One region of the Devosia sp. J2-20 genome, then DNA from elsewhere that is predicted to be linked to it. Evidence: predicted binding sites of a transcription regulator. Region 1 holds the regulator's gene; each other region holds the start of a gene.
What was found. Region 1 encodes LexA, which represses DNA repair genes until DNA is damaged. Its sites were predicted from a motif close to TGTTCNNNNTGTGTTCNG; they were not measured.
Positions count from the first base shown of each region.

Region 1 (7,539 bases):
AGATGAACTTGATGTCGAAGGCCGATGCGGTCGCAGCGTTCAGCGCGGCGATCTTCTCATCGGTAAAGCCCTTGGCCTTGAGCGTGGATGGATTGACGCCCGGTGCCTGGTTGAGATTGCCATGGCCGACCGCATAGGCCTCCATCTCGGCAATATCGGCTTCCGAATAGCCCAGCGTGCGCAGGGCAGGTGGCACGGCGCGGTTGATGATCTTGAAGTAACCGCCACCGGCGAGCTTCTTGAACTTGACCAGCGCAAAGTCTGGCTCGATGCCGGTGGTGTCGCAATCCATCACCAGACCGATCGTGCCGGTCGGGGCGATAACCGAAACCTGGGCGTTACGGTAGCCGTGCTTTTCGCCCAGCTTGAGCGCGTTGTCCCAGGCGATCTTGGCGCGTTCGCTCAATTCGCTGTCGATCAGCGAAGCATGATCGAGCGGCACGGGGGTGATCGAGAGCTTTTCATAGCCTTCGGCATTGCCGTGGGCGGCATTGCGGTGATTGCGGATGACGCGCAGCATGTGCTTGGAATTGCGCTTGTAATCCTTGAACGGTCCCAGCTCCTTGGCCATTTCGGCCGAGGTCGCATAGCTCACGCCGGTCATGATGGCGGTGACAGCACCGGCAATGGCGCGGCCTTCCTTGGAGTCATAGGGAATGCCCGAGGTCATCAGGAAGCCGCCAATATTGGCGTAACCGATACCCAGCGTGCGGTATTCGAACGACCGTTCGGCAATCGCCTTGGATGGGAACTGCGCCATCATCACCGAGATTTCCAGCACCACGGTCCACAGACGCACGGTGTGCTCATAGGCAGCGGTGTTGAACGAGCCATCCTGGTTGCGATAGGGCAGCAGGTTCACCGATGCCAGATTGCAGGCGGTGTCATCAAGGAACATGTATTCCGAGCAGGGGTTCGATGCATTGATCGGACCGGCCTCGGGGCTGGTGTGCCACTCATTGATGGTGGTGTGGTACTGAATGCCGGGATCGGCCGAGGCCCAGGCGGCATAGCCCACCTGTTCCCACAGATCGCGGGCTTTGAGGGTCTTGGTGACAACGCCGGACTGGCGTGCCTTGAGATCCCAGTCGCTATCGCCTTCAACGGCGCGCAGGAACTCGTCGCTCACCCGCACCGAATTGTTCGAGTTCTGGCCCGAAACGGTCAGGTAGGCTTCGCTGTCCCAATCGGTGTCGTAGACCGGGAATTCGATATCGGTATAGCCCTGCTTGGCGAACTGGATGACCCGGAAGATGTAGTTCTCGGGCACCAGAGCCTTCTTGGCAGCGCGCACTTCGCGCTTGAGCGCGGGGTTCATCGCCACATCAAAGCAGTCATCGCCGCTGCCTTCGCAGTTGACGGCAGCCTTCATGATGGCCTTGAGGTGCTTGGAGACGACCTTGGAGCCGGTCACCAGAGCGGCAACCTTCTGCTCTTCCTTGACCTTCCAGTTGATGTATTCCTCGACATCGGGGTGATCGATATCCAGCACCACCATCTTGGCGGCGCGACGGGTGGTGCCGCCCGACTTGATGGCGCCGGCCGCCCGGTCACCAATCTTGAGGAAGCTCATCAGACCGCTGGACTTGCCGCCGCCCGAGAGCTTTTCGCCCGAACCGCGCAGGGCCGAGAAATTGGTGCCGGTGCCCGAACCATATTTGAACAGGCGCGCTTCACGCACCCACAGATCCATGATGCCGTTTTCATTGACCAGATCGTCATTGACCGACTGGATGAAGCAGGCATGGGGCTGGGGATGTTCATACGAGCTCTTGGAGCTCACCAGCTTGTGGGTGAAGGGGTCCACATAGAAGTGACCCTGGCCCGGACCATCAATGCCATAGGCCCAGTGCAGACCGGTATTGAACCATTGCGGGCTGTTAGGCGCCACGCGCTGGCTGGCCAGCATATAGGCCAGTTCGTCAAAGAAGGTGCGCGCATCTTCTTCACTGTCGAAATAGCCGCCCTTCCAGCCCCAATAGGTCCAGGTGCCAGCCAGGCGATCAAACACCTGGCGGCTGTCCATTTCCGAACCATAGCGCTCATCTTCCGGCAGCTTGGCGAGCGCAGCTTCGTCGGGGACGGAGCGCCACAGCCAGGACGGCACGGAGTTCTCTTCAACCTTCTTGAGGGCCTTGGCGACGCCGGCCTTGCGGAAGTATTTCTGAGCAATGATGTCAGCCGCAACCTGGCTCCAGCTCTTGGGGATGGCGATATCTTCGAGCTTGAAGACGACCGAGCCATCCGGGTTGCGAATCTCGCTCGTGGCCGAGCGGAATTCGAGACCGGCGTAGCGGTCTTCATTGGCTTTGGTAAACCGGCGTTCAATGCGCATAGTCGTCTTAGTCCCCAATGTAACGGGCACACAAATGCCCGCGAGCCGAAAAACCCGGCTTCTCACCCAAATCTGTTTTGACGCGTCACCAACCGAGCCCGTGGCCGGGCTCGAAAAACTTGCCTGTGCCCCTGTATGGCGCCGGTCTGATGCCAGTGCTTTGAGCAGGGGTCTTGAGCCGACGACATGGTGTGTTGTCGGCCTGTCCAAAACATCTGCCGATTCAAACGATGCGTCAACGCAAGAAATCACAAGGTCTAGTGGTTGGAGGGGTGGTTCAGACAACCACTAGTAGGCTCATTATGTGGATAGTGGGGACAAACTGCAAGGAAAACGCGGACTTGGCCGCCCCCTTTTATGCAGGCTGGAGCATCACGTGAACGGCGCATATGTGAGCCGAACAAGCCCCGCTAAAGTGCCGAGATTCCACGGCTAAATTCTCCGCCAGGCGGGTGTTTACAATGGGCTAACCATGCCACCAACACCGTCGAATCAAACCGTCACAAAGCTGTCAAGCGCAGAAAAATTACGCGAAATCCACAATGCGCCCACTACCAGTGCTTGTGGTGATCTGCCTGTGACCCACTACCAGATGCTGTGTGCAGGGCAGGGTGGCACTCACTGCAAAGCTGGCCCCGATGCCCCTCCTATAGAAGGGTGAGCGAGGCACGAAAACAGCGCGCGAAAAACCCGCCAAACACTAGGCTGATCTGACCACGCATGTTACACCCGGCGCACTCGCAGCTATCGACGGCGGAATCGACAATTGGCTAAATCCGGTATCAAGCAGTTCCTGAGCGAAATCTTCTCCTGGTGGGGTGGTCAGACCTGGGGCACCCGTCTGTGGATCTGGCGCTTCGGCGACTATGTCGGCAGCGACGAATTCGGCAATCGCTATTTCCAGGATCGCAAGGCTGATCGGCGCTATGTGACCTATGCCGGCCCCGCTGACGCCTCGACCATTGGTCAGGGCTGGCACGGCTGGATGCACTATCGCACCGACATCGTGCCAACCAAGGCCAACTATGTCGCCAAGAGCTGGGAGCTGCCCCATCAGCAGAACCTGACCGGCACGGCAGCCGCCTATCGTCCCGATGGCAGCCTGCTCAACAAGGGCGAACGCCCCCGCGTGACCGGTGACTACGACGCCTGGTCGCCAGAATAAGGACGGCGCCTTGCGCCATCTCAAAACTCTTGCCCGCATGATGATGACCCTGGCGCCGCTCGCGGCGCTGGGCGTCTTTGGCGTTGCAGCGCCCGTATCGGCCCAGCCCATTGCCAATCCGGTGGCGACCTTTGCCGGGCTCGACAAGATCACCGGCCGCATCACCCGCTTCGACGTCTATATCGATGAAACCGTGCTGTTCGGCGCGCTCGAGATCACCCCGCGCGCCTGCTACAATCGCGCTGCCACCGAGACCCAGCGGACATCGGCCTTTCTCGAAGTCGATCAGCGCAGCCTGACCGGCACATCCAAGCGCATCTTTACCGGCTGGATGTTCGCCGACAGCCCAGCGCTCAACGCCGTCGATCACGCGGTCTATGATGTGTGGCTGATCGAGTGCCGCACCAGCACCGACGTACCGCCGCCAGACGCGCGCGATTGATTCTCTCAATGGTACTGGCCCGCTGACGCGCGCCATTCTAATGTCACCGGCATTGATGCAGGCGGCTGAACTGCGCGACTGCATGATATTGCGGGAGGAGCGCCTTATGCTGACTGTTCCACGTTTCCAGGACCTGCCGGTCCAGACCTACGCCTATATCAGCTTTACCGTATCGATGGCCGAAATGGCGCAGCCCGCAAATGAGGGCTTTCCGGCGCTATTTTCCTGGCTATCCGCCAATGGCATTACGCCGACCGGCGCGCCATTCTACAAATATAACCGCATCGATATGGCCAGAACGCTTGAAGTGGAAGCCGGGGTCCCGGTGGACCGCGCGGCAGCGGGTGACGACACCGTCAAATTCTCGCAACTACCGGCGGGGCATTACGTCTGGACCACCCATACCGGCCCCTATGACGATCTGTATGATGCCACAGCCATGCTGATCGGCTGGGCCAAGGAGCGGGGCATTGAATGGGATAGCGCAACCCAGTCCGACGGTCATCACTTTGCCTGTCGTCTGGAAATCTACGAGACCGACCCGGAGCAGGAACCCGATCCTGACAAGTGGGTCACCACATTGCGCATCAAGACCACCGGTCCGGCCTGAACGCCAATACCGGCATTGATCGCCCGTGACTCCCGAAGTCACGCACCGCTCGCCGCTAGGCCAAGGCGCTCAGATGCTCGTGAACGATGACCCAGCCCTGCACGCGCCGCTCGACAATGCAGGTGCCGCGACCGGCACCAGATTGAACATCTCCGTTCACAACCGCCGTGTAGCAGAACCGATAGCGACAGGCCGCGATATCCTGCCCTTTTACGATCCAGATCAGGTCTTCCAGCCAGTAGCGTTCGTCAACCAGCCGTGCCCAAGTGGCTTCAAAGGCATCGCGTATCGCTGCAATGCCAAGATGAGAGCCATCATTGAACCAGAAACTGGCATCCTGGGCGATCAAGGGCGCGACGACCGCGAAGCGATGCGTGTTGATCGCCTCGCCATAGGCCGCGATCAACGCTTCGGGCGTCGCCGCCCCCATCAATATTTACGCAGCAACCCGACAAGCCGGCCCTGAACCTTGACCCGGTCAGGCGGGAAAATGCGGGTTTCATAAGCCGGGTTGGCGGCTTCAAGTGCCACCGTATTGCCCTTGCGGCGCAAGCGCTTGAGCGTCGCTTCCTCATCGTCCACCAGCGCCACGATGATCTCGCCGGTGCTGGCCGCATCCTGCTTCTTGATCAATACCGTGTCGCCATCAAAAATGCCGGCATCGATCATCGAGTCACCGCGCACTTCCAGTGCGTAATGCTCGCCGCTGCCCAGCATTTCAGGCGGCACCATAATGGTGTGGGAATGGCTCTGAATGGCCTCGATCGGCGTACCCGCTGCAATTCGGCCCATCACCGGGATGGAAATTGAGCGCACGCCATCATCATCGGCGGCGACACGCGATGGCGGGCTCGCCACCTTGCCAAGATTGCCTTCGATCACCGATGGCTCAAAGCGCGCCTTACGGCCGCCAAGCGACGGGTTCATCGAATCCGGCAGCTTAACGACTTCCAGCGCCCGGGCCCGATTGGGCAGGCGGCGGATGAAACCGCGCTCTTCCAGCGCAGTGATCAGCCGGTGAATGCCCGACTTGGACGCCAGATCGAGGGCATCCTTCATCTCGTCGAACGATGGCGGAATGCCGCTTTCCTTCATCCGTTCATGGATGAACATCAACAGCTCGTGTTGTTTGCGCGTCAGCATAGGCCCCTCGGGGTGAGAATCGGAACATAGACAGAACGACTATATGTGTTCCAGTTATGTTCTGCAATATCCCCGACGATTTTCCTGCAAATGGGGCGGCCCGAAACCTAGAAGGCGTCGACCACAATGGTTTCGACCAGCGTGCCCGCCGCCTGTCCAGGGGCCTGTTCGGGCTGCACAATCAACAGGTCAGCCAGCGCCATGGATGAAGTATGCCCACTATCGGTCTGGGAAATTGGCAGCGCCATTGGACCATTGGGGGTCTGCTGCAACTGTGCCCGCATGAAATGCCGTCGCGCCGTATTGGCTGGGGTCGCGGCAGCCAGTGGCAGGTGCCAGGGCGTCTGCGGCGTCAGGCCCAGCCAGTGTCGCAGCGCCGGTTTGATGAAAACAATCGCCGTGACCATCGCCGAAACCGGATTGCCCGGCAGGCCAAATACCAGCGTCTTGCCGATCGTGCCGAACATCAGGGGCTTCCCCGGGCGCATATTGATGCGCCAGAAATCCAGCGTCACGCCCAGTTCAACGAGAATTTCCTGCACGATATCGTGGTCGCCAACGCTGGCGCCCCCGGTCGTGATCAGCACGTCCGGTGCATCGGCCAGAATGGCGCTGAGCTTGTCGCGCAGGGCTTCCCGGTCATCGCGGGCAATGCCGTGATCGGTCATGGTATGGGCATAGGGGGCCAGCATGGGCGCCAGCCCGAAGCTGTTGGAAGCAATGATCTGGTCAGGCCCCAGCGCCGCGCCGGGCAGGGCGAGTTCATCACCCGTCGCCAGCAGCGCAATACGCGGCCGTCGCGCCACGGTCAGCGTCGGGGTATTGGCTGCCGCGGCCACGGCAATCTGCATCGGGGTCAGTCGGACGCCAGCCTCGATCAGCGTCTGGCCTGTGGTGAAGTCATTGCCCAGGGCCCGGATATTGCGCCCCGGCAAGGGCTCGATGCTGAACGAAACCTGATCGCCGTCGAGCTGGGCCTGTTCCTGCATGATGACGGCATCGGCCCCTTCGGGCACCGGCGCACCGGTAAAAATCCTGACCGCTTCGTGCGGGCCCAGACGTCCGGCATAACTGGCCCCGGCCTGCGAGGTCCCCACGACCTTGAGGCTGTGACCTTCCATGATGTCAGCGGCACCGACGGCATAGCCATCCATGGCGCTGGCATTGAAGGGCGGCTGGTCATGGCGGGCCTTGACCGGTTCGAGCAAGACCCGACCCGCCGCCGCATCCAGCGACACGGTTTCGCCGACCGGCGTCGGCACGCGCTTGAGAATGGCCGCAATGGCCTCTTCGACGGGGAGCAGGCTCATGCGCGCACGAAATCCCCGGACTTGCCGCCCGATTTTTCCATCAGGCAGATATCGGTCACCACCATGGCGCGATCAATCGCCTTGGCCATGTCATACAATGTCAGCGCCGCCGTGGAGGCAGCCACCAATGCTTCCATCTCGACCCCGGTCTGGCCGGTGGTTTCAGCCGTCGCCACAATCAGGATGGCATCTTCGCCATGTTCGGCAATCTCCACGCTGACCTTGGTCAGCGGGATGGGGTGGCACAACGGGATCAGCTCGGCGGTCTTTTTGGCCGCCATGATACCGGCAATCCGCGCTACCGCCAGCGCATCACCCTTTTTGAGGCTGCCGCCCATAATGGTGGCAATCGTCTGCGGCTGCCCGACAATACGGGCCTGTGCCACGGCGCGCCGCCTTGTTGCGGGCTTGTCGGCGATATCGACAATATGGGCTTCGCCCCGGGCATTGAGATGGGTGAGCCCGTCGGCCATCAGGGCGTAGCCTGCGCGGCGCCATGCAATAGCGCTCTGGTTGCCGCGGTCACATCGTCCT
Region 1 covers NZ_CM147870.1:1,802,751-1,810,289, reverse strand. The annotation lists gene AC0L37_RS08870 (vitamin B12-dependent ribonucleotide reductase) at 1-2,335, opposite strand, end outside; gene AC0L37_RS08865 (NADH:ubiquinone oxidoreductase subunit NDUFA12) at 3,117-3,500, shown strand; gene AC0L37_RS08860 (DUF2155 domain-containing protein) at 3,538-3,942, shown strand; gene AC0L37_RS08855 (GyrI-like domain-containing protein) at 4,049-4,552, shown strand; gene AC0L37_RS08850 (YybH family protein) at 4,608-4,982, opposite strand; gene lexA (transcriptional repressor LexA) at 4,982-5,695, opposite strand; gene AC0L37_RS08840 (molybdopterin molybdotransferase MoeA) at 5,803-7,005, opposite strand; gene moaC (cyclic pyranopterin monophosphate synthase MoaC) at 7,002-7,478, opposite strand; gene trpC (indole-3-glycerol phosphate synthase TrpC) at 7,478-7,539, opposite strand, start outside.

Region 2 (7,539 bases), 1.6 Mb from region 1:
CTAAGAGTGCCAGCCATGAAGAAACGAATCATCATTCTGGGCAGTGTCGTGCTCGCCGTCGTCGTGGCCTGGAGCCTTGCCTGGCTCGTTCTGGCCGGTCTGGTCAAACAGCAGATCGCCGCCCAGGCGCAGGCTGACGGCATCACCAGCCCGCAGATCACCTGCCAGACACTGGATGTGGGTGGCTTTCCCTTCCGCTTCGACGCCGACTGTACCCAGGCCAGCATCGTCAGCGGCGACATGGTGTTCGACCTGCCCGGTCTGCGCGCATCCGTCCGCGTCTATGCCCCCACCCACATGCTGGCCTCAGCCCTTGGCCCGCTGCAGGTGAGCGACACCTTTACCGGCACGCGCAATAGCGTGTCCTGGTCGACACTCGAAGCCAGTGTGCGCCTGTCCGACTGGCGCATTGCCCGCGCATCGGTTTCGGGCAGGGATGTGGTGTGGTCCGATACGCTGTTTGGCCAAAACCAGATCGCGGCAACCCCATTGGTCGAGTTGCACCTGTTTGACATTCCCGAGCAGCACGATGCACAGCGCCAGACCGCTGCGCTGGCCGGTTACATGCTGGCCAATGATCTGGCCTATCCCGCCCTGACCCTGAGCGACACCAATGCCGAAGTGCAGCTCGAACTGTCCGGGCTGCCTCGACGATGTGCGCAATTGGGGCGATCCCAATCTGCTGCCCAGCCTGCAGGCTGCCGATGGCCAGCTCAAGATCATCGCCGTGCGCGGCACTGACGCCGGCTCGACGCTGGATGCGGCGGGCGCGCTGGCATTCGACGCGCAGGGCCAGATCGATGGTCAGATCACCATTGCCTCGACCGGGGTGGCCGAACGTATCGGTCCGCTGCTTGAAGAACCGTGGCGCACGCTGGTACTGGGCGCCCCGGCCCCTGACGGCTCCTATGCCAACCAGATCAACTTCCGGTCCGGCGGCATCTATTCGGGCCTGATACCCATCGCCGCCCTGCCCCCGCTCTACTAGGCCTCCACCTGCCTAGGCGTCGTCGCCGCCACCATGTTCGCGCACAATCGGTAGGGGCGAGGCTGGCGGCGCTTCATGCGGCCGGCCAAAGTCTGGCGCAGCCGTCTCCTGCCCCGCCGAAATGATCGAGCGGCGGATAGCGCGGGTGCGGGTGAACATGGCTTCGAGCGCCGGGCCATCGCCCGTCCGAACGGCGCGCTGCAACACACTCAAGTCCTCGGTGAACCGCCCCAGCATTTCAAGCACGGCATCGCGATTGGTCAAAAACACGTCGCGCCACATCACCGGGTCGGACGCGGCAATACGGGTGAAATCGCGGAAGCCCGAAGCCGAGAATTTGATCACTTCTGACTGCGTCGCCGCTTCGAGATCGGCCACCGTGCCTACTATATTGTAAGCCACCAGATGCGGAATATGACTGGTAATTGCCAGCACCATGTCGTGGTGAGCCGCGTCCATGGCTTCAACTTGGCTGCCCATGGCGCGCCAGAATGCTGCCAGCTTTTCGGTCTGTGCCGGATTGACATCCTCGGTCGGGGTCAGCACGCACCAGCGCCCGGTGAACAACTCGGCAAACCCGGCTGCGGGTCCCGAATGCTCGGTGCCCGCCAGCGGATGGCCTGGAATAAGGCTGACACCTTCGGGGATGTGCGGCGCCAGCGCCTTGATCACATGGCCCTTTACCGAACCGACATCAGAAACGATGGCACCCGGCTCTAGCGCAGGCGCAATCGTCTTGATCACGCTCTCATAAGCCCCCACCGGCGTGCACAGGATGACCAGATCGGCGCCGCGCACGGCTTCGGCGGCATCAAGCGTATAGATATCGCCCAGCCCCAATTCGCGTGCCTCATCCAGCGTATCCTGCTTGCGGGTGGCAATGGAGATCACCTCGACCAGCCCCTGCCGCCGCGCGGCCAGAGCAATCGAAGAACCGATCAGACCAATGCCGATCAGGGCCAGCTTGCGAAAATGAACGCTCATGAAATCTCGACCAATGCCTTGAGAATGCCGACAACGCCACGCATCGCCTGCTCTGAACCAATGGAAATGCGCAGCCCCGCCTCAATGCCATAGGACGGCCCGATCTCGCGCACAATCAGCCCACGCTCGGCCAATGTGTCGAAAGCCAGCCGGGCATGTTCGGCGTCGGGGAACAGCACCATCACGAAATTGCCCTGGCTGGGCACCACATGCATGTGGTTTGAATCCAGCTCCTGGGCGATCCAGTCACGCCACTGCGCATTGTGCGCCTGCAGACGCGCGGTGAATTCAGTGTCGCGCGTTGCTGCCGCCGCGGCCAACTGCCCTGGCAGATTGACATTGAACGGCCCGCGCACACGGTTGAGCACATCGACCAGTTCGGGCGAACCGACAAGCCAGCCGATACGGGCCGCTGCCAGTCCCATCTTCGAGAAGGTCCGAACCATGACCACATTATTGGCCTCGGCCACCAGCTTCTGGCCGACGTCGTAATCCTCGGCAGTCACATATTCCGCATAGGCATTGTCGATCACCAGCAGGATATCGGGGCGCAGGCCGGCATGCAGCCGCCGCACTTCTGCATCGCTGAGATAGGTCCCTGTGGGATTGTTCGGATTGGCCAGCCAGACGATTTTCGTCTTGGCCGTGACCGCTGCCAGCAAGGCGTCGACATCGGCGGTATAATCGATTTCATCGACCAGAACGATGCGCGCACCGGCGGCCCGCGTAATGATCGGATAGACCGAAAACCCATAGCGGTTCATCACCGCCTCATCGCCTTCGCCCAGATAGCACTGGGCAACCAGATGCAGCAGATCGTCCGAGCCATTGCCGCACACAATGCGGTCCGCATCCACGCCGTGGACTTCCGAGAGGGCCGTGCGCAGGATCTTGGAGGAGCCTTCGGGATAGATCTCCAGCTGCGCTGCTGCCGACTGGAACGCCTCAATTGCCTTGGGGCTGGCGCCAAGCGGGGACTCATTGGCCGACAGCTTGACGGCATTGCTGCCCGCTGCGCCTGACTTGCCGGGAAGATAGGCCGCGATATCAAGAATACCGGGCTGCGGGACGGGGCGAATATCGTCTGACATGATGCCATTTCTGGGCTGAAAAACCGCGCGGACCATAGTCAAACTGCACCAAGATGGCAAAGCGCTTCTCGTCGCGTCCGCTCCCCTGCAGCACCACCGGGCGCCTGTCCCGGAACAGGACGTCAATCAGCTTTATGATGAAGATGGTCGCACCCAGCCCAGCAATGGCGGGCGTACAGGCAAAAACGCCGCAGAAAAATCCGGCGCAGTGCCGTTAAGCTTCTGGTCACAAACACCGCTAAGAGCCCGATCTTTACCAGCTGTAAGGGAAGTTGAAGACAATCGGGGCCGTCTTTGTGTCATTTCAGCCCAACTCGACGGCTCTTGTGTGCGCTGGCGCTGCACACCCACCACCCCTAGCCGTGAACGAAGCCGGATTATCCGATTCGCGCCGATTCGGTTCCGTTTCGTTCGCCCCTTGTTCCAAGACTTAAGACCTGCCACACAAAGGTCCTGTATGCTGTCCTTTCTTGGGACATTTGCGTGAACCACTCGCAAGTGTCGCAACGACCCCTTACATTGATGCGAAATGACCTCCGCGCCCGCCCAATCCGTCAAGGCGATCCTTGGCCCCACCAATACCGGCAAGACCTATTTTGCCATTGAACGCATGTTGGCCCATCCCACCGGGATGATTGGCCTGCCTTTGCGCTTGCTGGCGCGTGAGGTCTATCAGCGCGTTGTTGAACGCGTGGGAGAGCAGTCGGTGGCGCTGATTACCGGGGAGGAACGTATCGTTCCCGCCAAGCCGCGCTATTGGGTTTGCACGGTCGAGGCCATGCCCACCGATATCCGTGTGGATTGTCTGGCGATTGACGAAATCCAGACCGCAACCGATTTTGACCGCGGTCACGTCTTTACGGACCGCATTCTGCATGCGCGCGGCATGCACGAAACCTTGCTGCTGGGCGCCGCCACCATGGCGCCAGTGATCCGCAGCCTGTTGCCCCATGCCCAGATCATTGACCGCCCCCGCTTCAGCCACTTGACCTATTCGGGCTCCAAGAAGATTTCGCGCCAGCCGGCACGCTCGGCCATTGTCGCCTTTTCGGCGCGACAGGTTTACGCCATTGCCGAACTGATCCGTCGCGAGCGCGGCGGCGCAGCAGTCGTGATGGGCGCCCTGAGCCCGCGCACCCGCAATGCTCAGGTTGAACTCTACCAAAATGGCGATGTTGATTTTCTCGTCGCCACCGACGCCATCGGGATGGGACTCAATCTCGATATCCACCACGTGGCCTTTGCCGATGACAGCAAGTTTGACGGCCATACCAGCCGCCCACTGACCCCCGCCGAGCTCGGCCAGATCGCCGGCCGCGCCGGTCGTCACGCCCGCAATGGCAGCTTTGGCGTGACCGGCGGGACCCAGGGATTCGACGAAGAAATGGTCGTGGCGCTCGAAACCCACGATTTTGCGCCCGTCAAAGTGCTGCAATGGCGCAACAATCGGCTGGATTATTCGTCGATCCCCGCCTTGCTCAACAGTCTCGAAGCGACGTCGGACACCCGCACATTGGCCCGTGTGCCCATCGCCAAGGATCAACGCGCGCTCGAATTTGTCTCACGCAATGAAGCCGGCAAACTGGCGCGTGGGCTGGACGGCGCGCGTTTGCTCTGGGAATGTTGCCAAATCCCTGATTATCAGGGCATTTCACCGGCCAATCACGGTGAAATCGTTACCCGTATTTACTCTGACTTAGTCAAGCATGGTAAGGTCAACGCAGATTGGATTGCCGAGCAGGTCCGCTTTTGCGACAATGCAAGCGGCGACATCGACACTTTGAGCAACCGGATCAAGCAGATCCGAACATGGACCTTCGTCGCGAACCGCAAAAACTGGCTTGCAGACCCTTCACATTGGCGCGAAAAGACCCGAGACATTGAAGACCGACTGAGTGATGCGCTGCACGAGCGGCTTACTCAACGCTTCGTCGATCGGCGCACCAGCGTGCTGCTTCGTCACCTGAAAGACAAACGTATGGCATCTCCCGAGATCAATGAGCGCGGCGAAGTACGGCTGGAAGGCCACCTCATCGGCACGCTCGAAGGCTTCCGTTTCACCCTGGCGCGCAATGATGGCGACGCCGACACCAAGGGTCTGCGCGCCGCCGCCGATCAAGTGGTGGCGCCCGAAATACACCACCGGGCCGAACGCCTGGCTGGCGCGCCCAATGAAGAATTTGTGCTGGCCACCGACGGTCGCCTGCGCTGGAAGGGCGACATTGTCGCCGAACTGATCGAGGGCGAGACCCTTTATCGGCCGCGCATTCTGATCCTGGCTGACGAAACCCTGACCGGTCCGGATCTGGAACGTGTGCAGGATCGTCTCGGCCTGTGGCTGCGCCACCACGTCAACACCATCCTCGAACCCGTCATGGCGCTTGAGGCTCCAGCTGATCTCGATGGCACGGCACGTGGCATCGCGTTCCAGCTGTTTGAGCATCTGGGCCTGATCCCGCGTCCGCAGGTTGCCGACGAGGTCAAGAATCTCGATCAGGACGTCCGCGGCAAGATGCGTAAGCTGGGCATCAAGTTCGGCGCCTATCACATCTATCTGCCGCTTTCGCTCAAGCCCGCCCCGCGCGAGCTGGCACTGATTCTGTTTGCGCTCAAGAATGGCGGCATCCGCCAGGCTGGCGTGACCGACATTCCCCATATCGTCCTCTCGGGCCGCACCAGCTTTGTGGTCGATCCCGAAGTCGATACGCGCCTGTATGAGATTGCCGGCTTCAAGGTTGCTGGCAAGCGCGCCGTCCGGGTCGACATTCTCGAACGTCTGGCTGACATCATCCGTCCGCTCATTGCGCTTGATCCAACCCGCAGCCAGGGCGACCTGCCCGCTGGTGCAGCCGAGGGCAACGGCTTCCGCGTCACCGTGGAAATGACCTCGCTGCTGGGCTGCTCGGGCGAAGATTTCGCCTCGATCCTGAGCTCGCTTGGCTATCGCGTCAAACGCACGCCAAAGGTTGCGGCACCTGTAGTGCCTGCCGACGCCAGCGCAGAAGCGCCGGCGCTTGAGGAAACTCTGACCGACAATCCCGCCTCGACAGACGCCACCGATGAGGCCCCTCTCGAGGCAGTCACCACCCCCGCAACACCGGCTGAGACGGCGCCCATTCCCGCCACCACCATTGTCGAGGATGCGCCCGAAACAGCAGCCACGGCAGGCGAGACAGCCCCAGCAGAACCAGAATACGATGAGATCTGGTCCCCCAGCGGCAAGCGTCCGGACAATAAGCGGCATGAAAGCCGTCGCCGGCCCGAGGGTGAGCGTCAGCGCAGCACGCCATCCAAGCGGCGCCCTGAGGGCGAAGTGCAGGACCTGACCAAGGCCCAGCACCTCAATCCCAAGGCCAAGCCCGAAGGGCGTGGTCGCAACGACAATCGCCGCCCCGACAGCCAGAAGGGTGAGCGCGCCAAGTTCCAGCAGCCGCGTGAAGAAAAGCGCGAAAAGGCTTTCGATCCCGACAGCCCATTCGCCAAGCTTGCCGCCCTGCGCGACGGCAAGGCCAAGTAGCAATTGGGGGGCCTGTCGAGCCCGCCGCCCGCAAGGAGCGGCTCGACAGGTTCCTGTTCTTTGCGCGCGCCATAAAATCGCGCACCTTGGCCCAGAAATTCATCGAAGCAGGTAGTGTCCGGATCAATTCCGAACCCACCCAGCGCAGCGACTACAAGGTCGGCGCCGGCGATGTGCTGACCATGTCACTGCACAATCGTATCACGGTGTGGCGCATCATTGATCCCGGCACCCGCCGCGGCCCAGCCAGCGAGGCTCAGGGACTCTACGAAGACCTCTCCCCGCCACCCCTGCCCAAAGCCGAACTGTCGCCCTATGACGCTGCCATCGCTCCGCGCGATGAAGGCGCCGGTCGCCCCACCAAAAAGGAACGGCGCGAGACTGACCGCCTGCGCGGCACCCAGGATGAGCGATGAAACCCATCCCCACGCTGCAGACCGAGCGGCTGATCCTGCGCCCGCCGGTACATACGGACTTCCACGCCTACGCTGAGCTGATGGCGTCGCCGCGCGCACGCTATATGGGCGGCCCCTTTGATGGGCGCGCCGCCTGGGGCATGTTCTGCAATGATGTGGCCCAATGGCAGTTATTCGGCCATGGCTGCCTGATGATCGAGCGACGCGCCACCGGAGCCTGCGTCGGCGAGGTCGGCATCAATCACGGCCCGCTTTTTCCCGAAAAGGAACTGGGCTGGTTTGTCTATGCTGGCCACGAAGGGCATGGCTATGCCTTCGAAGCAGCAGTCGAGCTGCGCGACTGGGCGTTTGAGCATCTGGGGTTACCCAATCTGGTCAGCTATATCGACCAAGACAATACGCGCTCGATCGCGCTTGCCCGGCGCATGGGCGCCATGCACGCCCCTGACGCCAGGGGTCAGGACCCCGAAGATCTGGTGTTTCGGCATTGGCCCAGCCCAAGCGCTTGATAAATTTTGCCTTCTAGCGTGCCAATCACGCCAA
Region 2 covers NZ_CM147870.1:207,259-214,797, reverse strand. The annotation lists gene AC0L37_RS01035 (DUF2125 domain-containing protein) at 16-741, shown strand; gene AC0L37_RS01030 (DUF2125 domain-containing protein) at 728-988, shown strand; gene AC0L37_RS01025 (prephenate/arogenate dehydrogenase family protein) at 1,001-1,972, opposite strand; gene hisC (histidinol-phosphate transaminase) at 1,969-3,063, opposite strand; gene AC0L37_RS01015 (helicase-related protein) at 3,593-6,580, shown strand; gene AC0L37_RS01010 (RNA-binding S4 domain-containing protein) at 6,583-6,996, shown strand; gene AC0L37_RS01005 (GNAT family N-acetyltransferase) at 6,993-7,505, shown strand.
Region 2: AC0L37_RS01015 (helicase-related protein) is a predicted target of LexA. The motif match lies at 3,472-3,489, and genes of this name have one in related genera.

Region 3 (7,539 bases), 520 kb from region 1:
GCAAGACCAGTTCAGTCATCACCCGATCATGCCCCATTTGCGGGTAGCTGCCCATCTTTACGTCGGGATACTGTTCCTGCAATACCCCCAGCGGGCCACCTACTGTCCCCTCCCCGACCGCAGCCTTGATGGTGACAGAGAGTACCTTCTTGCCGCCTCGAAGCGTCGGCACCAATGCCTCAAGCATGGCGCGCATGATTACCGGCACACCGGCCATCACATGCACATTACCGATACGGAAGCCCGGCGCGGCACTGACAGAATTGACGATCAGGTCAGCGCCTTCGGGAATGCGGGCCATGCGCAGACGTGCTTCATTGACCTCGGTTCCGGTCTGCTTCCAGCGCGATTCCAGCATCTCACGCGCCTGCGCATTGATTGGCAGCGCTACACCGAACGCCTTGGCGACAGCATCGGCTGTGATGTCGTCATGAGTGGGGCCGATGCCACCGGTGGTGAACACATAGGTATAGCGTGCCCGCAGGGCGTTGACCGCGTCGACAATGTCGTCGGTTACGTCGCTGACAACCCGCACTTCCATCAGGTCGATACCCAGATCGGTGCAAAAATCGGCTGTAGCGCCGATATTGACGTCCTTGGTACGACCGGAAAGAATTTCATCACCGATTACCAGAAGGCCGGCGGTTACGCTGTCTGCGCTGGACATGGAATTTCCCTGACTGTGGTGGGGGATCAGCAATGCCCCGCAGCGATTAGCACGTCAAGCGACGCTGTTGGCCTTCCAATCGCGCGCCGGTGCGACTATTTTCGTTGGCACCAACCGGAGTTCTTGATGATTACCTTTGTCGACGCCCCTGCCAAAGCTCGCCGCACACCCGGCGTCATTCCGCTGCATGGCGCGGAAGGGTTTGAGGGCATGCGCAAGGCTGGCGCACTCGCTGCCAGGGCACTCGATATCCTCAGTGAGTATGTTGAGCCCGGCGTCCCCACCGCCACTATCGACAAGGTGGCCTATGAGTTTGCGCGCGACAATGGCGCGGTCCCCGCGACCATATTCTACAAGGGCTTCCGCCACTCGCTGTGTACCTCGATCAACCATGTGGTCTGCCACGGTATCCCTGATGACCGGGCACTACGCGAAGGCGATATCGTCAATGTTGATCTGACCCTGGTGGTCGATGGCTGGCATGGCGATTCCAGCCGCATGTATCCGGTCGGCGAAATATCCCGCAAGGCGGAACGCCTGATTGAGGTCACCTATGCCAGCCTCGCTGCTGGCATCGAAGCAGCCAAGCCGGGCAACACCACCGGCGACATCGGCCACGCGATCCAGACCTTGGCTGAGGGCGAACGCATGAGCGTAGTGCGTGACTTTGTCGGTCACGGTCTGGGCAAGCTGTTCCATGACGAGCCCAATATCCTGCACTTCGGCAAGCCCGGCACCGGCGTGCCGCTGAAGCCCGGGATGATTTTCACCATCGAGCCAATGATCAATCTGGGTCGACCGGACGTCAAAATTCTTTCCGATGGCTGGACGGCGGTCACCCGTGACCGAACCCTGTCAGCCCAGTGCGAGCACTCCATCGGCATCACTGAAACCGGCAATGAGGTATTCACCCTCTCCCCCGGCGGTCTGTTCAACCCGCTGGCCGTACGGGCCGCATGATGAGCGACCGGCCCGACGAATTCGCCGAGGCCGGTTTCCCAGCGCTCAACGCTGCTCCCGATGATCATGCTGGCCATCGCCAACGCGTTCGTGAGCGCTTTCTGAAAATCGGCGGCGACGCGCTCGAAGATTACGAACTGCTCGAACTTGCCCTGCAATTGGCGATCCCCCGGCGTGACACCAAGGCGCTGGCCAAGACGTTATTGCGGGAGTTTGGCTCCTTTTCAGGCGTGTTCAACGCCAGCCACGCGCGCTTGGCCAAGATCAAGGGGCTGGGCGATACCACCATTGCCCATATCAAGGTTATCCAGGCAGTCGCGGCACGCTTTGGCCGTGACAGGATTGATGCCGAGCAGCCTATCCTGTCGTCTTGGTCGCAACTGATTGAATACTGCTCAAGCCAGATGGCTTACGAATCCATCGAGCAGTTCCGAATTCTGTTTCTGGACAAGAAGAACCGGCTGATTGCCGACGAGGTGCAGCAGACCGGCACGGTTGACCACACACCAGTTTACCCCCGCGAGGTGATTAGGCGGTCGCTGGAGTTGTCAGCCACGGCATTGATTCTGGTACATAACCACCCATCGGGCGACCCCGCGCCATCATCTGCCGATGTGCGGATGACCAAGGAAATCCACGACATCGCCAAGCCACTAGGCATTACGCTGCATGATCACATCATTATTGGCAAAACCGGGCACGCGTCGCTACGTGGGCTCAAATTAATCTGAGCTACCTGCCGAACCGGTCGGTCGGACTGCGCCGCTGAGCCGCTCAAAAAGCTGCCGACCGCTTCGGAAAGCCGACTTGAGGCGTTTGCTTGCCTTAATGCGAGCACGCGTCTTCTGGAAAATCTGATGCGCCTTGACGATCAGGGCACCCTGTCGGGTTAGGCCGATATAGTGCTGCTGCAATGGGATCTGCACATTGCACCAATGGCGCTTCTCGTCGGTAAAGCCGCTGCCCATATCAAATACAGCGGTACCATTGTCGAACACCGATTGCATCACCCGCAACAGGCACTGCTTGCCCGGGGAGCCATTCTGGATTGCCACGTCGTCACTCATCGAGGAAATCAGGCAGAACATACGCTCATTGTGCACCACATTGTAACGCACAGCGACGATCTGGTCGTCCAACCGGAGCACATGCAACCGCACATCGACGCCCGATCCGGCCGCTGCCAGATCGTGGTAAAAGCTGATCAGACCATCCTGCACGAAAGTATCGCGAATTCCCTGTGCCTTGAAACGCGCCGAGCGCTGCCGGAACATGGTCTCAATCGCGCATTGGGTATCGTCGCCATTGTTGATCTCGGCGAAGCTGACCGCCCCCATCGCCGTGAGACGGTCGCCCTGCTGCCGGTCATGCTTGCGCCGCGACTTGTTGCGCTGCAGCTTGTCGCACTCTTCCCAGCTGCCATATTGGCTACGGTAAAGCGTTTCCACCGCCAGGGTGGCACCCAATTCATCAAACAGGCCCTGGTGCCCTCCCACCTCGGTGGGGATCGACCGCAGATAGACCACATCGGCACCATCCAGGGCGCTCGTCATCTCGGTCCACAACGCGCAGCGACCCGCCGACCCCAAAGCCGCAAGCCTGTCGGAATCAGCCACCGGGGCGTAGCACCCCGCATTGGCGCCGGGAAACCAGGTCATGATTGGCAGGCCATGCACCCGCTTGCGATGCAGAGGCAACAGCGCTACCGCCGCCCCCTCGACACGGCCCACGACGTAGCGCTGGTCGGCCGATGCTATCTTGCGATGCGCCACCCAGGCGCGAATGAAATCAAAACTTTGACCGGGCGACTCGATGGCCTTGTCGGTCAATTCGCGCCAGACCGCTTCGACTTCAGCCAGATCGTGGCTCACCACGACACTGATCGCGCCATGCGCATCGGCGACAGGCACCGGTCGCGGCGCCATATCTGGTGCTACCGGTGTCGTATTTGCCAGCGCTGGCGTCAGGGTTCCACTCATGAGCCGCAGTGTGCCGTGGACCGGTAAACCAGTACTGAACTTGACCAGAACAATTCACGCTTCTGTGACCACGGTTAAGCAGGTCTTACGGCCTAGCCAAAATTGGCCAACACCGGGAATGTTTCGAGGAACCAGTAGGATAGCCGAGTGAAATTGCCCGTCAGGAACAGCACCCCTGTCAGCACCAGCAGACCGCCCATCACCCGTTCAACAGTATGCAGATGTCGTTTGAAACCCTGGAAGAAAGCGAGGAACGGCCCCACCGCTATGCCCGCCAGAAAGAATGGCACACCCAGTCCCAGCGAATAAATGCCCAGCAGTCCCGCGCCCTCCCAAGCAGTTGACTTGCTCGCAGCAACGCTCAGCACCGCCGCCAGAACGGGCCCGATGCAGGGCGTCCAGCCAATGGCAAAGGCAAGACCAAGCAGAAACCCGCCCAGCGGCCCGCTCGCCACGCCAGGGCCTTGATGGCGCATCTGCCGATCAAGCAGTCCAATGCGATAAACACCTAGGAAATGCAGCCCCATTGCAATGATCAGCACACCCGCAATCGGTGTCAGGATGGGGAGTAACTGACGAAATGCCTGACCAAACGCCGTCGCTGTGGCACCCAGCGCGACAAACACCACGGTGAAACCCAGAATGAAGAACAGCGATGTGAATGCCACGCGGCGCTGCAATGCCCCAGCACTGGTGCCTTCATCGCGCAACTGATCAAAGCTCGCGCCGCTCATATAGGTCAGATAGGGCGGCACCAGCGGCAGCACGCACGGCGACAGAAAGCTCAGCACGCCCGCGCCAAACACCAGAGGCAAAGAAAATTCCAACGCTCACGCTCCCCGATTGCGCCGCAGTTCTACCGCGCCGGCCCGACAAAGCAATGCGCACCATTGTCGCCTCGCCGCGATGTGATGATCCCGCGAGCCTGCTAACGCCACCTTGCGGGCTCGCTGAACTCGGCTACTCTGAGGTTAAAGAATTCTGGAGCGCTGAGAAAAGTCATGAGCAGCCACCGCTTCTATGCCGTCAGCGTCGCCAGCGTCTATCCGCTCTACCGCGCCAAGGCGGAAAAGAAGGGACGCAGCAAGGCGGAAGTCGATCAGATCATCTGCTGGCTGACCGGCCACAGCCAGACATCGCTCGACGACGAGTTGGCGCGCGCAACCAGCTTTGAGGATTTTTTCGCCCAAGCGCCGCGGATGAACCCCGCCCGCACCCTGATTACCGGCGTGGTCTGCGGGGTACGCGTCGAAGAAGTCGCCGAGCCCACCATGCGCGAGATCCGCTATCTCGACAAACTGATAGACGAGCTGGCCAAGGGGAAGGCAATAGACAAAATTCTGCGCCAAAAGGCATCTTACCCCTGAAATCGACCTACGAGACGACTGCAAGGCGGGCGCACGTGACGCTCGCCAAAAAGTGTTTGCGCTGCAGATCCGTCACATGTCTTTTTTTAACGCGCTGTCGCAATGGATCAGCTATCCCTGCATGTGAACATAAAGGGAACATCTATGGCTGCGCTCACCATGCGCCGAAGGTTGGCAATACTCTCTGACGCCGCGAAATATGACGCATCCTGTGCATCAAGCGGTACCGAGAAGCGCAGTAGCGCGGGCACGGGCGGCATTGGCTCAACTGAAGGCAGCGGTATTTGCCATTCCTATGCACCAGATGGTCGCTGCATCAGCCTGCTCAAGATATTGCTGACCAATTTTTGTGTTTATGACTGCATCTATTGCGTGAACCGTTCCTCGTCCAACGTCCCGCGTGCACGCTTCACTGTACAAGAAGTTGTCCGACTGACGTTGGACTTTTACAAGCGAAACTACATCGAAGGCCTGTTCCTCTCCTCGGGCATAATCCGCTCGCCGGATTATACAATGGAAGAACTGGTACGCGTGACGCGGAGCCTGCGGCAGGATCACCACTTCGCCGGCTACATCCACCTCAAGGTCATCCCCAACGCTACGCCCGAATTACTGGCGGAGGCAGGACTATGGGCGGATCGGCTCTCGACCAACATCGAAATGCCAACCGATCTGGGGCTCGAAGCTTTGGCACCTGAGAAACGGCCCGCCGAAATCCGTACGGCTATGGCACGTGTGCGTGGCAAGTTGGAAGAGGCTGCGCCCGACAGCAAGGCCAAGGCGAAACCACGCAAATTCGCCCCGGCCGGACAATCAACACAGATGATCGTAGGCGCCGACGCCGCCGATGACGGGGCGATCCTGCATCGCGCTGCAGGTCTCTATTCCGGCTACAAATTGCGTCGCGTCTACTATTCGGCATTTTCACCAATCCCCGACGCCAGCTCTCGCTTGCCGCTCAAGGCGCCGCCCTTGATGCGAGAGCATCGCCTGTATCAGGCGGACTGGTTGATCCGCTTTTATGGGTTTGATGTCCCGGAGATCATTTCTGGCGGCCACGATGGCCTGCTCGATCTTGATATCGATCCCAAGCTTGCCTGGGCTCTACGCAACCGCGCCCTGTTTCCCGTTGACGTGAACCGCGCCGACCGCGAGATGCTATTGCGCGTACCCGGACTGGGTACGCGCAGCGTCGATCGTATACTTGTGACCCGCCGTCACCACCGCCTGCGGCTGGACGACGTGGCGCGCATCGCAGGTTCAATCGATAAGGTGCGCCCGTTTATCGAGGCGGCTGATTGGTCCCCCGGCCACTTGACCGATGACAGCAAACTGCGCGCGCGACTGGTGCCACCGCCACAGCAATTGAGCCTGTTCTGATGCAGTTGGTTCACCTGCATGCGCTCAACGACTTCGACGAGTGGCGTTTGGCGGCGCGGCGCCTACTGCGCGCCGGACTAGAGCCAGATGAAGTGGTATGGCGCGATCCTGATGCCGAACCGGAACTGTTCGAGACAGCGGATCCGCTTCCCGATGGCAATCGGCCAGTCAATGCAGTCCCGCCGGCTTTCCTCGCGTTGGCGCAGACTGTTGTCAGCCACTCAGACCCGCAGCGCTTTGCCCTGCTCTACAGCGTTCTATGGCGGCTGCAGCGCGATCGTCATGTTCTCGATCTGGCCACCGATGTCGATGTGGCACGGCTGAACAAAATGGCGAGCGCAGTGCGCCGCGACAGTCACAAGATGAAGGCCTTTGTTCGCTTCAAAACCGTTGCGGACGATAGCGGCATTGCGCGGTTCGCGGCTTGGTTCGAACCCGACCATTTCAGCCTTGAGATAACGGCCCCCTTCTTCGCTCGCCGATTTGACGGCATGAACTGGGCGATCGTCACGCCTTATCGGTCTGCCGCCTGGGACGGTAATCAGCTGACTTTCGGCGAGGGTGGCAGCAAAGCGGACGTGCCTAGCGAGGACGCCGTCGAGGATGACTGGAAGACCTATTTCAGTTCGATCTTCAACCCCGCCCGGCTCAAGGTTGCCATGATGAAATCGGAGATGCCCGTCAAATACTGGCGCAATCTGCCCGAAGCCGAACTCATTGCCCCACTGATACGGGGCGCCAGAGAGTCGGTGCAGCAGATGATCGAACGAAACGCCAGCCAGCCACCGTCTCGCCATCTCCAGAAACTGGAAAGGTTACCTGAGCCAGGCGCCCCGTTTGCGCCGCTCACCACCCTCGCCGACGCCCTGGCCGCGGTGCAGAACTGCCAGCGCTGCCCGCTCCACGAGCACGCGACACAAGCCGTGTTTGGCCATGGCCCCGAACGGGGCCAGTTGATGTTTGTAGGCGAACAGCCAGGCGACCACGAGGATCTGGCCGGCCAACCGTTTGTGGGACCAGCGGGCAAGGTGCTCGGCGCTGCGCTCATCAAGGTCGGTATTGACCGTGACCGCGTCTACCTCACCAATGCCGTCAAACACTTCAAGTTTATCCCACGCGGCAAGCGGCGTATCCATCAGCGTCCCGACGGCGGGGAAGTTCAGGCGTGCAAGTTTTGGCTCGATCT
Region 3 covers NZ_CM147870.1:1,287,610-1,295,148, reverse strand. The annotation lists gene AC0L37_RS06305 (competence/damage-inducible protein A) at 1-667, opposite strand, end outside; gene map (type I methionyl aminopeptidase) at 797-1,627, shown strand; gene radC (RadC family protein) at 1,624-2,358, shown strand; gene AC0L37_RS06290 (GNAT family N-acetyltransferase) at 2,350-3,606, opposite strand; gene AC0L37_RS06285 (cytochrome c biogenesis CcdA family protein) at 3,699-4,433, opposite strand; gene AC0L37_RS06280 (DUF2200 domain-containing protein) at 4,608-4,973, shown strand; gene AC0L37_RS06275 (putative DNA modification/repair radical SAM protein) at 5,118-6,353, shown strand; gene AC0L37_RS06270 (UdgX family uracil-DNA binding protein) at 6,353-7,539, shown strand, end outside.
Region 3: AC0L37_RS06275 (putative DNA modification/repair radical SAM protein) is a predicted target of LexA. The motif match lies at 5,097-5,114, and genes of this name have one in related genera.

Region 4 (7,539 bases), 190 kb from region 1:
TCTCACAAACATCGGCGTATTCCCTTTTGGCTGTCTTGTAGACAGGTCCAAGATGGGGTGATTTGGACGGAAGCGCCATGTCGTAAACGTCAACTGCATCATGCAGAGAGCGCATATCAATTTCACAAATTTGTCGTGCTGGTGCCACTTTGGCGTCAGGCCATGCGGCGGCTCGGCTCGGTGGAGGACACACCGCGTCCAGCCACCAGAGAAACCTATCGGCTAACAGACTGCTAGCACTGACATGCACTTACCTGCGTTTTTGGCCTACTCGGCAGCCTCGGTCGCGAAATGCGGCCGACGGCCGATCACCTCCTTGAGGAAGTGGCCGGTATGGGAACGCGCATTGGCCGCCACATCCTCGGGCGTACCTACTGCCACAATCTCGCCACCACCATCGCCGCCCTCTGGTCCCAGATCGATGACCCAGTCGGCGGTCTTGATGACTTCAAGATTGTGCTCGATCACCACAACGGTATTGCCGCCCTCAACCAACTCGTGCAGCACCTCGAGCAGCTTGGCCACATCGTGGAAATGCAGACCCGTGGTCGGCTCATCGAGCATATAGAGTGTGCGACCGGTGGCGCGCTTGGACAATTCCTTGGACAGCTTGACGCGCTGCGCCTCACCACCCGAAAGCGTGGTGGCTGGCTGGCCGATCTTGACGTATCCCAGCCCCACCCGCTGCAGCGTGGCAAACTTGTCGCGAATCGTCGGCACCGCCGAGAAGAAATCGACGCCTTCGTCGATCGTCATGTCCAGGATGTCGGAGATCGACTTGCCCTTGAACTGCACTTCAAGCGTTTCGCGGTTGTAGCGCTTGCCCTTGCACACGTCGCAGGTGACGTAGACGTCGGGCAGGAAGTGCATCTCGATCTTGAGCACGCCATCGCCCTGGCATTTCTCGCAGCGCCCGCCCTTGACGTTGAAGCTGAACCGGCCCGGACCATAGCCACGTGTCTTGGCTTCGGGCAGACCGGCAAACCACTCGCGCAGCGGCGTGAAGGCGCCGGTATAGGTTGCTGGATTGGAGCGCGGCGTGCGGCCAATCGGCGACTGGTCGATATCGATGACCTTGTCGAGGAATTCGAGGCCCGTCAGGGATTCGTGCGGGGCTGGCACCACGCGGGCGCCATTCAGCCGGCGCGCAATGGCCTGATACATGGTGTCGATCATCAGGGTGGACTTGCCGCCGCCCGACACACCGGTAATGGCCACGAACATGCCCAGCGGCACATCCACCGAAACGTTTTTAAGGTTATTGCCCGTCGCGCCCTTGATGCTGAGCGCCTTGCCCGGCTTGCCGGTGCGGCGCTCGGCTGGCATGGCAATGCCCATGCGGCCCGACAGATATTTGCCGGTCAGCGAATCGGGGTGATTGAGGATGTCCTGCGGCGTGCCTTCAGCCACGATATGGCCGCCATGCACACCCGCGCCGGGGCCGATGTCGACGACATAGTCCGCCGTCATGATGGCATCTTCGTCATGTTCGACCACGATGACCGTATTGCCGATATCACGCAGCCGCTGCAGGGTTTCAAGCAGTCGGGCATTGTCGCGCTGATGCAGACCGATCGAGGGCTCATCAAGCACATAGAGCACACCGGTCAGGCCCGAGCCGATCTGACTGGCCAGACGGATGCGCTGGCTCTCGCCGCCCGACAGCGTTCCCGAATTGCGGGCCATGGTCAGATAGTCCAGTCCCACATCGATCAGGAAGTTCAGGCGCTCACGAATCTCTTTGAGAATGCGCTCGCCGATCAGCTTCTGATTGTCGGTAAAGCGCTCGGGCAGGGCCTCGAACCACTCCGCCGCGCTGCGGATCGACTTCTCAGTGACCTGACCGACATGCAGCCCGTCAATCTTGACTGCCAGCGATTCCGGCTTCAGGCGATAGCCGCCACAGGCCACGCAGGGCTTGGCGGACATGTACTTCTCGATCTCTTCGCGCATGCCGGCGCTCTCGGTTTCCCGATAACGACGCTCGAGATTGCCGATCACGCCTTCAAAAACCTTGCTGGTCTTGTACTGGCGCAAACCGTCCTCATAGACGAAATCAATCTTGGTCTTGCCCGTGCCGTAGAGCACGGCGTGCTGCACATCGAAGGGCAGCTCGTTCCACGCGGTGCCGATCGATGCGCCAAAGTGCTTGGCGACGGCGCTCAGTGTCTGCTTGTAATAGGGTGCGCTGGTCTTGGACCAAGGCAGAATGGCGCCATCGCGCAGCGACAGCGTCGGATCGGGCACGATCTGATCGGAGTCGATCTTCTGCTCGGTGCCCAGGCCATCACAGACCGGGCAGGCGCCAAACGGGTTGTTGAACGAGAACAGGCGTGGCTCGATCTCGGCAATGGTGAAGCCGGAAACAGGGCAGGCGAACTTTTCCGAAAAAGTCTGCTGGCGCGGCGTGCCATCCTCGTTCTTCTCGTCGGCAAACTCGATCAGTGCAATGCCATCGGCCAGCTTGAGCGCGGTTTCAAAGCTTTCGGCCAGTCGTCCCGCGATATCGGGCCCGATGACCAGACGGTCGATGACCACTTCTATGTCGTGCTTGAGCTTTTTGTCGAGCGCCGGGGCGTCTTCAATCTCGTGGTATTCGCCATCAATCTTGACGCGCTGGAAGCCCTTGCGCATCAGGTCGGCGAGTTCCTTCTTGTATTCACCCTTGCGACCGCGGGCGATGGGCGCCAGCAGGTAGAGCCTTGTGCCTTCGGCCAGTTCAAGGGTCTTGTCGACCATCTGGGTAACGGTCTGGCTTTCAATGGGCAGGCCGGTGGCGGGCGAGTAGGGCACGCCGACGCGCGCGAACAGCAGGCGCAGATAATCATAGATTTCGGTAACCGTGCCCACGGTGGAACGCGGGTTGCGGCTGGTGGTCTTTTGCTCGATGGAGATTGCGGGGCTCAGCCCCTCAATATGCTCAACATCGGGCTTCTGCATCATTTCGAGGAACTGCCGGGCGTAGGCGGACAGTGATTCCACGTACCGGCGCTGCCCTTCGGCATAGATGGTGTCGAACGCCAGCGACGATTTACCTGACCCCGACAGGCCCGTCATGACGATCAGGCTGTCGCGTGGCAGCTTCACGTCGATACCCTTGAGATTGTGTTCGCGGGCACCGCGTACGATGATCTCTCGGTTCAGGCTGGGCTTTGGCGTCATCATTGTAGTCCATGGCTCGGTGCGCCAGAGTGGCTGCACAGCGGTCAAACGGTCATTCGGCAGGGCGGGAAGAACAGGAAAATAGGCGCGGCAGGCCCTTGCCGCAAGCCGGCCTCACGCATGGCGGCCCGGCACCACATTCACCTTAGCGTGTCCGCTCACCCTTGCCACGTCGCATATCGCAATCGGAACATAAACGGAACGCAACAGATTCGGTCAAGTTCGACCGTTTTGCATCCGCCCAGTTATGGAACACGCCAATGCGCGCACCGTTCCAAACTGCAACGCGCCAGGTGCCCGATTGGATCGCATTGGTTTGGTGCAATGCTGCTGACAGGATGTGTCAGCAGCAGTCAGCGCGAGCGAGGGCAATCGGTTCCCCTAGGGGCGCCAGCACGTGTTAGGCTGACGTTCGGGCCTGCAATACTGCGGGCCTCTCCCGAGACAGATCGGACTTTTATGCACATCCCCGTATGGACGAAACCTGCGCTTTACGGCGCGGCAGCCGGCGCCATTGCCCTTGCCATTGTCGGCTTTAACTGGGGCGGTTGGGTCACTGGCGGTAGCGCCCAAGAGATGGCATCGACCCAGTCGGCCTCCGACGTCGCGACAGCGCTGACCCCTTATTGCGTGCAGCAGTCGACCTCGGCAGCCAATCGCGTCACCGTTCTGGCCGACCTCAAGGAAGCCTCGACCTATTCGCGCCGCGGCATCATCGAGAAGTCGGGCTGGGCGACACCGCTTGGCGCAGAAGACCCCAATCGCGATCTGGCCAATGCCTGCGCACTGGCGCTCGCCGACGCCTGATCCTGCCCAGTCCAGCGCCTCGAGGCACACAACCTCGGGGCGCTTGACAAATTTGGCGCCCGGAACATAATGTGAACATATGCTGAGCACGACCGGTGCAGCGCCTTTCTTATGTGTTTAAAACACGCTGTTCCCGCGCGCGCCCGGTCAAGTGAAGCGCTATAACCACCTATCTCTGCAGCCCCTGATCAATAAGCCCACGCGCTGGGTGGGTAGGGTCTGCACAACCGTAAGTAAGCGCCCCGCAACCAGGCAGTCCGGGGCTGAATTGAAAAAGGAATGAGCGATGGCAGGCAGTGTCAACAAGGTGATCCTGGTCGGCAATCTCGGCGCGGATCCAGAGGTCCGCAATCTCCCCAGCGGCGGCAAGGTGGTCAATCTGTCCATCGCCACCTCGGAGAACTGGAAAGACAAGAACACTGGCGAGCGCCGTGAGAAGACCGAATGGCACCGCGTGGTGATCTTTTCGGAAGGTCTGGCGCGCGTCGCCGAAAGCTATCTGCGCAAGGGCTCCAAGGTCTATATCGAAGGCCAGTTGCAGACCCGCAAATGGCAGGATCAGTCCGGTCAGGACAAATACTCCACCGAGATCGTGCTGCAGGGCTTCAACTCGACCATGACCCTGCTTGACGGTCGTGGCGATGGCGATAATGCAGGTGGCGGCGATGGCGGCGGTTTCCGCGGCGCCCGCGACAACAATAATGGTGGCGGCGGCGGCGGTGCGCGTCGGCCCCAGGCCAATGCTCCGGCTTTCGAGCCCGGCGGCATGGACGACGATATCCCGTTCTAAGGCGCGAACGCGTCGATACCGGAATGCTCAAAGGGGTTGCGCAAGCAGCCCCTTTTTTGTGGCCTGATAGATGCGGTCAGTGCTTGTGGGTGCGGCTTGTATTGCGTCCGGCAGCCTTGGCGGCATAGAGCGCGGTATCTGCATCATGGAACAGATCGTCGGCCGTGCCGCGACGGTGGCATGCCACCCCGACCGATGCGCTCAGCGCGATGGCGTGACCATTATGCTTATAGGGCTGACCCACGGCCTGCACGATACGATCGCCAAGCGCCGAGATTTCGCTCTCGGTCTGCTTGGGGCCCATCAGTACGGCGAATTCATCCCCGCCAATGCGAGCCAGCAGGCTGGCCTGGTCACAACACGCCGTCAAACGCCTTGCAGCTTCCCGCAGGCATTGATCGCCCAGCGCATGGCCGAAGCTGTCATTGATCTGCTTGAAACCGTCCAGATCCACCAGCAGCAGGCCGCCAATCGGCGCAACCGCCAGATTACCGAGCCGGGTCTGAAACTGACTGCGATTGGCCAGCCCGGTCATCACATCGGTTTCGGCCAGATAGCGGGTCTTGTCCGCCAGCAGCTTTTCCTCGGTAATGTCCTGCTTCATTCCGAAGATACGGACGGCGACGCCATTGCGGGCTTCCACATTGCCGGTCAGGCGCATCCAGCGGCGGGCGCCACTGGCGGTGATGATTTCCGCATCGACCGTGAAATCACTGCAATTGGCGATGGCTTGGGCGCGCGCGGCCTCCATCGTCTGCCGGGATTGGTCCGTATAGTGCCGTAGCGTGACGTCACGGCTCAGCTCGCTGCCGCGTGGCAACTCGAACAGGTCGTAGACGCTGTCCGTCCAGTTCAGCGATTCATCGGCGAGGTCGCAGGACCAGATGCCGATCTTGGCTGTCTGTGAGGCGCGTTCGAACTGGTTCTGTTCAAGCGCGAGTTGAGCCTTGTGCTGCGCGATCTGGCGGGCCAGCCGGTTGATGGTGGCGTCGCTGGTGACCTCGATGGCCAACCCGGCAAGCCGATGCGCCATGGCCTCGCTGCGGGGGCGGGCATCGCTCAGGCTGAGCAGTAGCTTGATTTTGTCGTCGCCCGTTGACAGCACCATGCCGGCATAAAAGCCCAGCGCGGCAGGGCTACCCTGGCTGCGGGCGATATCGACGACGATCAGCGGGCCGTCACTGGCCACGGCGCGCTTCATCCAGGGGCCGAGAAGTCCCGTATCCGGGCTGGCACCACTGGCGGCCAGCAGCCGAAACCCATCGGTCTCAATGCGGGAGAGGGTGACGCTGTCGATATCGAGCAGTGCACATAGCCGCGACAGCACCGCCAACACCGGATCGGTGGCAGTCTTTTCGGTTGTGCGCGGGCGCCGGATAGTCGTGGCGGCAAGGCTGCTCAAATTACGCGACCCAAATACTCGGTTGTCGCGCTTATTCTAGTCGATCGCCGGTTAAGACTTTCTGCAACTGGGATGAGCCGGGCGCATTGCGCCCAGCGCGCCGGCGTCTGGATTATTTGGTGAAGGGAACCTCGGCGCGCAGGCTGTCGCCATTCTCGACATAGATCACATCGAACACCACCTTGATGGCGTCGGACTGCAGATTGATCTGTGCTGAAATGGCCAGTTCCTTGCCATCTTCATCCTCGTCGCGTTCCTGCAGATTGAAGATCAGATTGCTGCCGCGCTTCTGCCCCACAGCGACGCCGCGGAAGGTGGCGTTTGAACTCATCACGGCTTCATAGCGCTTGCTGGCCGCGATATAGGCCATGGTGCCCGCCACGGTCAGCTGGGTGCCCGCCAGGCTGCAACGGCCGCTGTAATTGACCTTGTCCTGATTGCCCTGCTTGAGCGAAAGGCGGCAGACCACCGTTTCGACATTGGCGCCGGTCAGCGTGCCCCGGCCACGCCATTCCCCGATATAGGTTTGCAGCAACGCCACCTCGGCGGGGCCGGCAAAGGCGGGGGCTGCGCCACCCATCACCAGCAGACCCGTCAACGCGGCGCCGCGCGCCAGCCGTCCGAAACACTTCATCGCCTTAGGCCTCCAAGAAAATCATGCCCCCCGGCAGATTTATTGCATGATCGGGATGGCACCCCAGAATCAAGCCGGGGCAATCTAGCCGTGCCCGGCAAACTCTTACAAGCGCGCTCATGGTTCAGGGCGGACCGGATAGGGGCCGCGCCCGGTCAGTGTGTCGCCGGTGGGATCATCGGGTGTGGGATCATGGTCGGCGGTGCGCACGCGGATCCGGCCCAGTGGCGCAAAGAACTTTGCCCCTGCCACCAGAATGGCCGGCAGCATGAACAGATCGCCGATCAGCGCCAGCGCCAGTGACAGCACGAACAGCGTGCCGAACAGCGCCACCTGCGGCAGCTCGGAAAATGCCACGATGATGGTGCCCACGCACAGGATAACCGTGGTCGCCACGATGGCCCCACCGATGCGCTCCATGGTGTTTTTCACCGAGCCGAGATGGTCGCGATGTTCCTCGCGCCGCCCATGCACATAGTGGCTGAGGAAATGGATGGTGTCGTTGACCGCGATGCCAAAGGCGATGGTCAGTGCGATCACCGTGGTCAGCTGCAGCCCCGAGCCACTCAGCCAGAGATAGGCCTCGGTGCCCAGAATCGGGAACATGTTGGGCACGATGGACGCCACGGCCACCCGCATCGAGCCAAAGGCGAAGCCGATCAGGAAGATGTTGATGACCACGCTGATCGACAGCGAGATCTGCAGCGAGCGCACGATGTCGTCGGTGGCAAATGTGGTCAGTAC
Region 4 covers NZ_CM147870.1:1,991,945-1,999,483, reverse strand. The annotation lists gene AC0L37_RS09745 (hypothetical protein) at 1-12, opposite strand, end outside; gene uvrA (excinuclease ABC subunit UvrA) at 268-3,162, opposite strand; gene AC0L37_RS09735 (hypothetical protein) at 3,622-3,969, shown strand; gene ssb (single-stranded DNA-binding protein) at 4,256-4,759, shown strand; gene AC0L37_RS09725 (sensor domain-containing diguanylate cyclase) at 4,836-6,161, opposite strand; gene AC0L37_RS09720 (hypothetical protein) at 6,274-6,795, opposite strand; gene AC0L37_RS09715 (efflux RND transporter permease subunit) at 6,913-7,539, opposite strand, start outside.
Region 4: uvrA (excinuclease ABC subunit UvrA) is a predicted target of LexA. The motif match lies at 3,349-3,366, and genes of this name have one in related genera.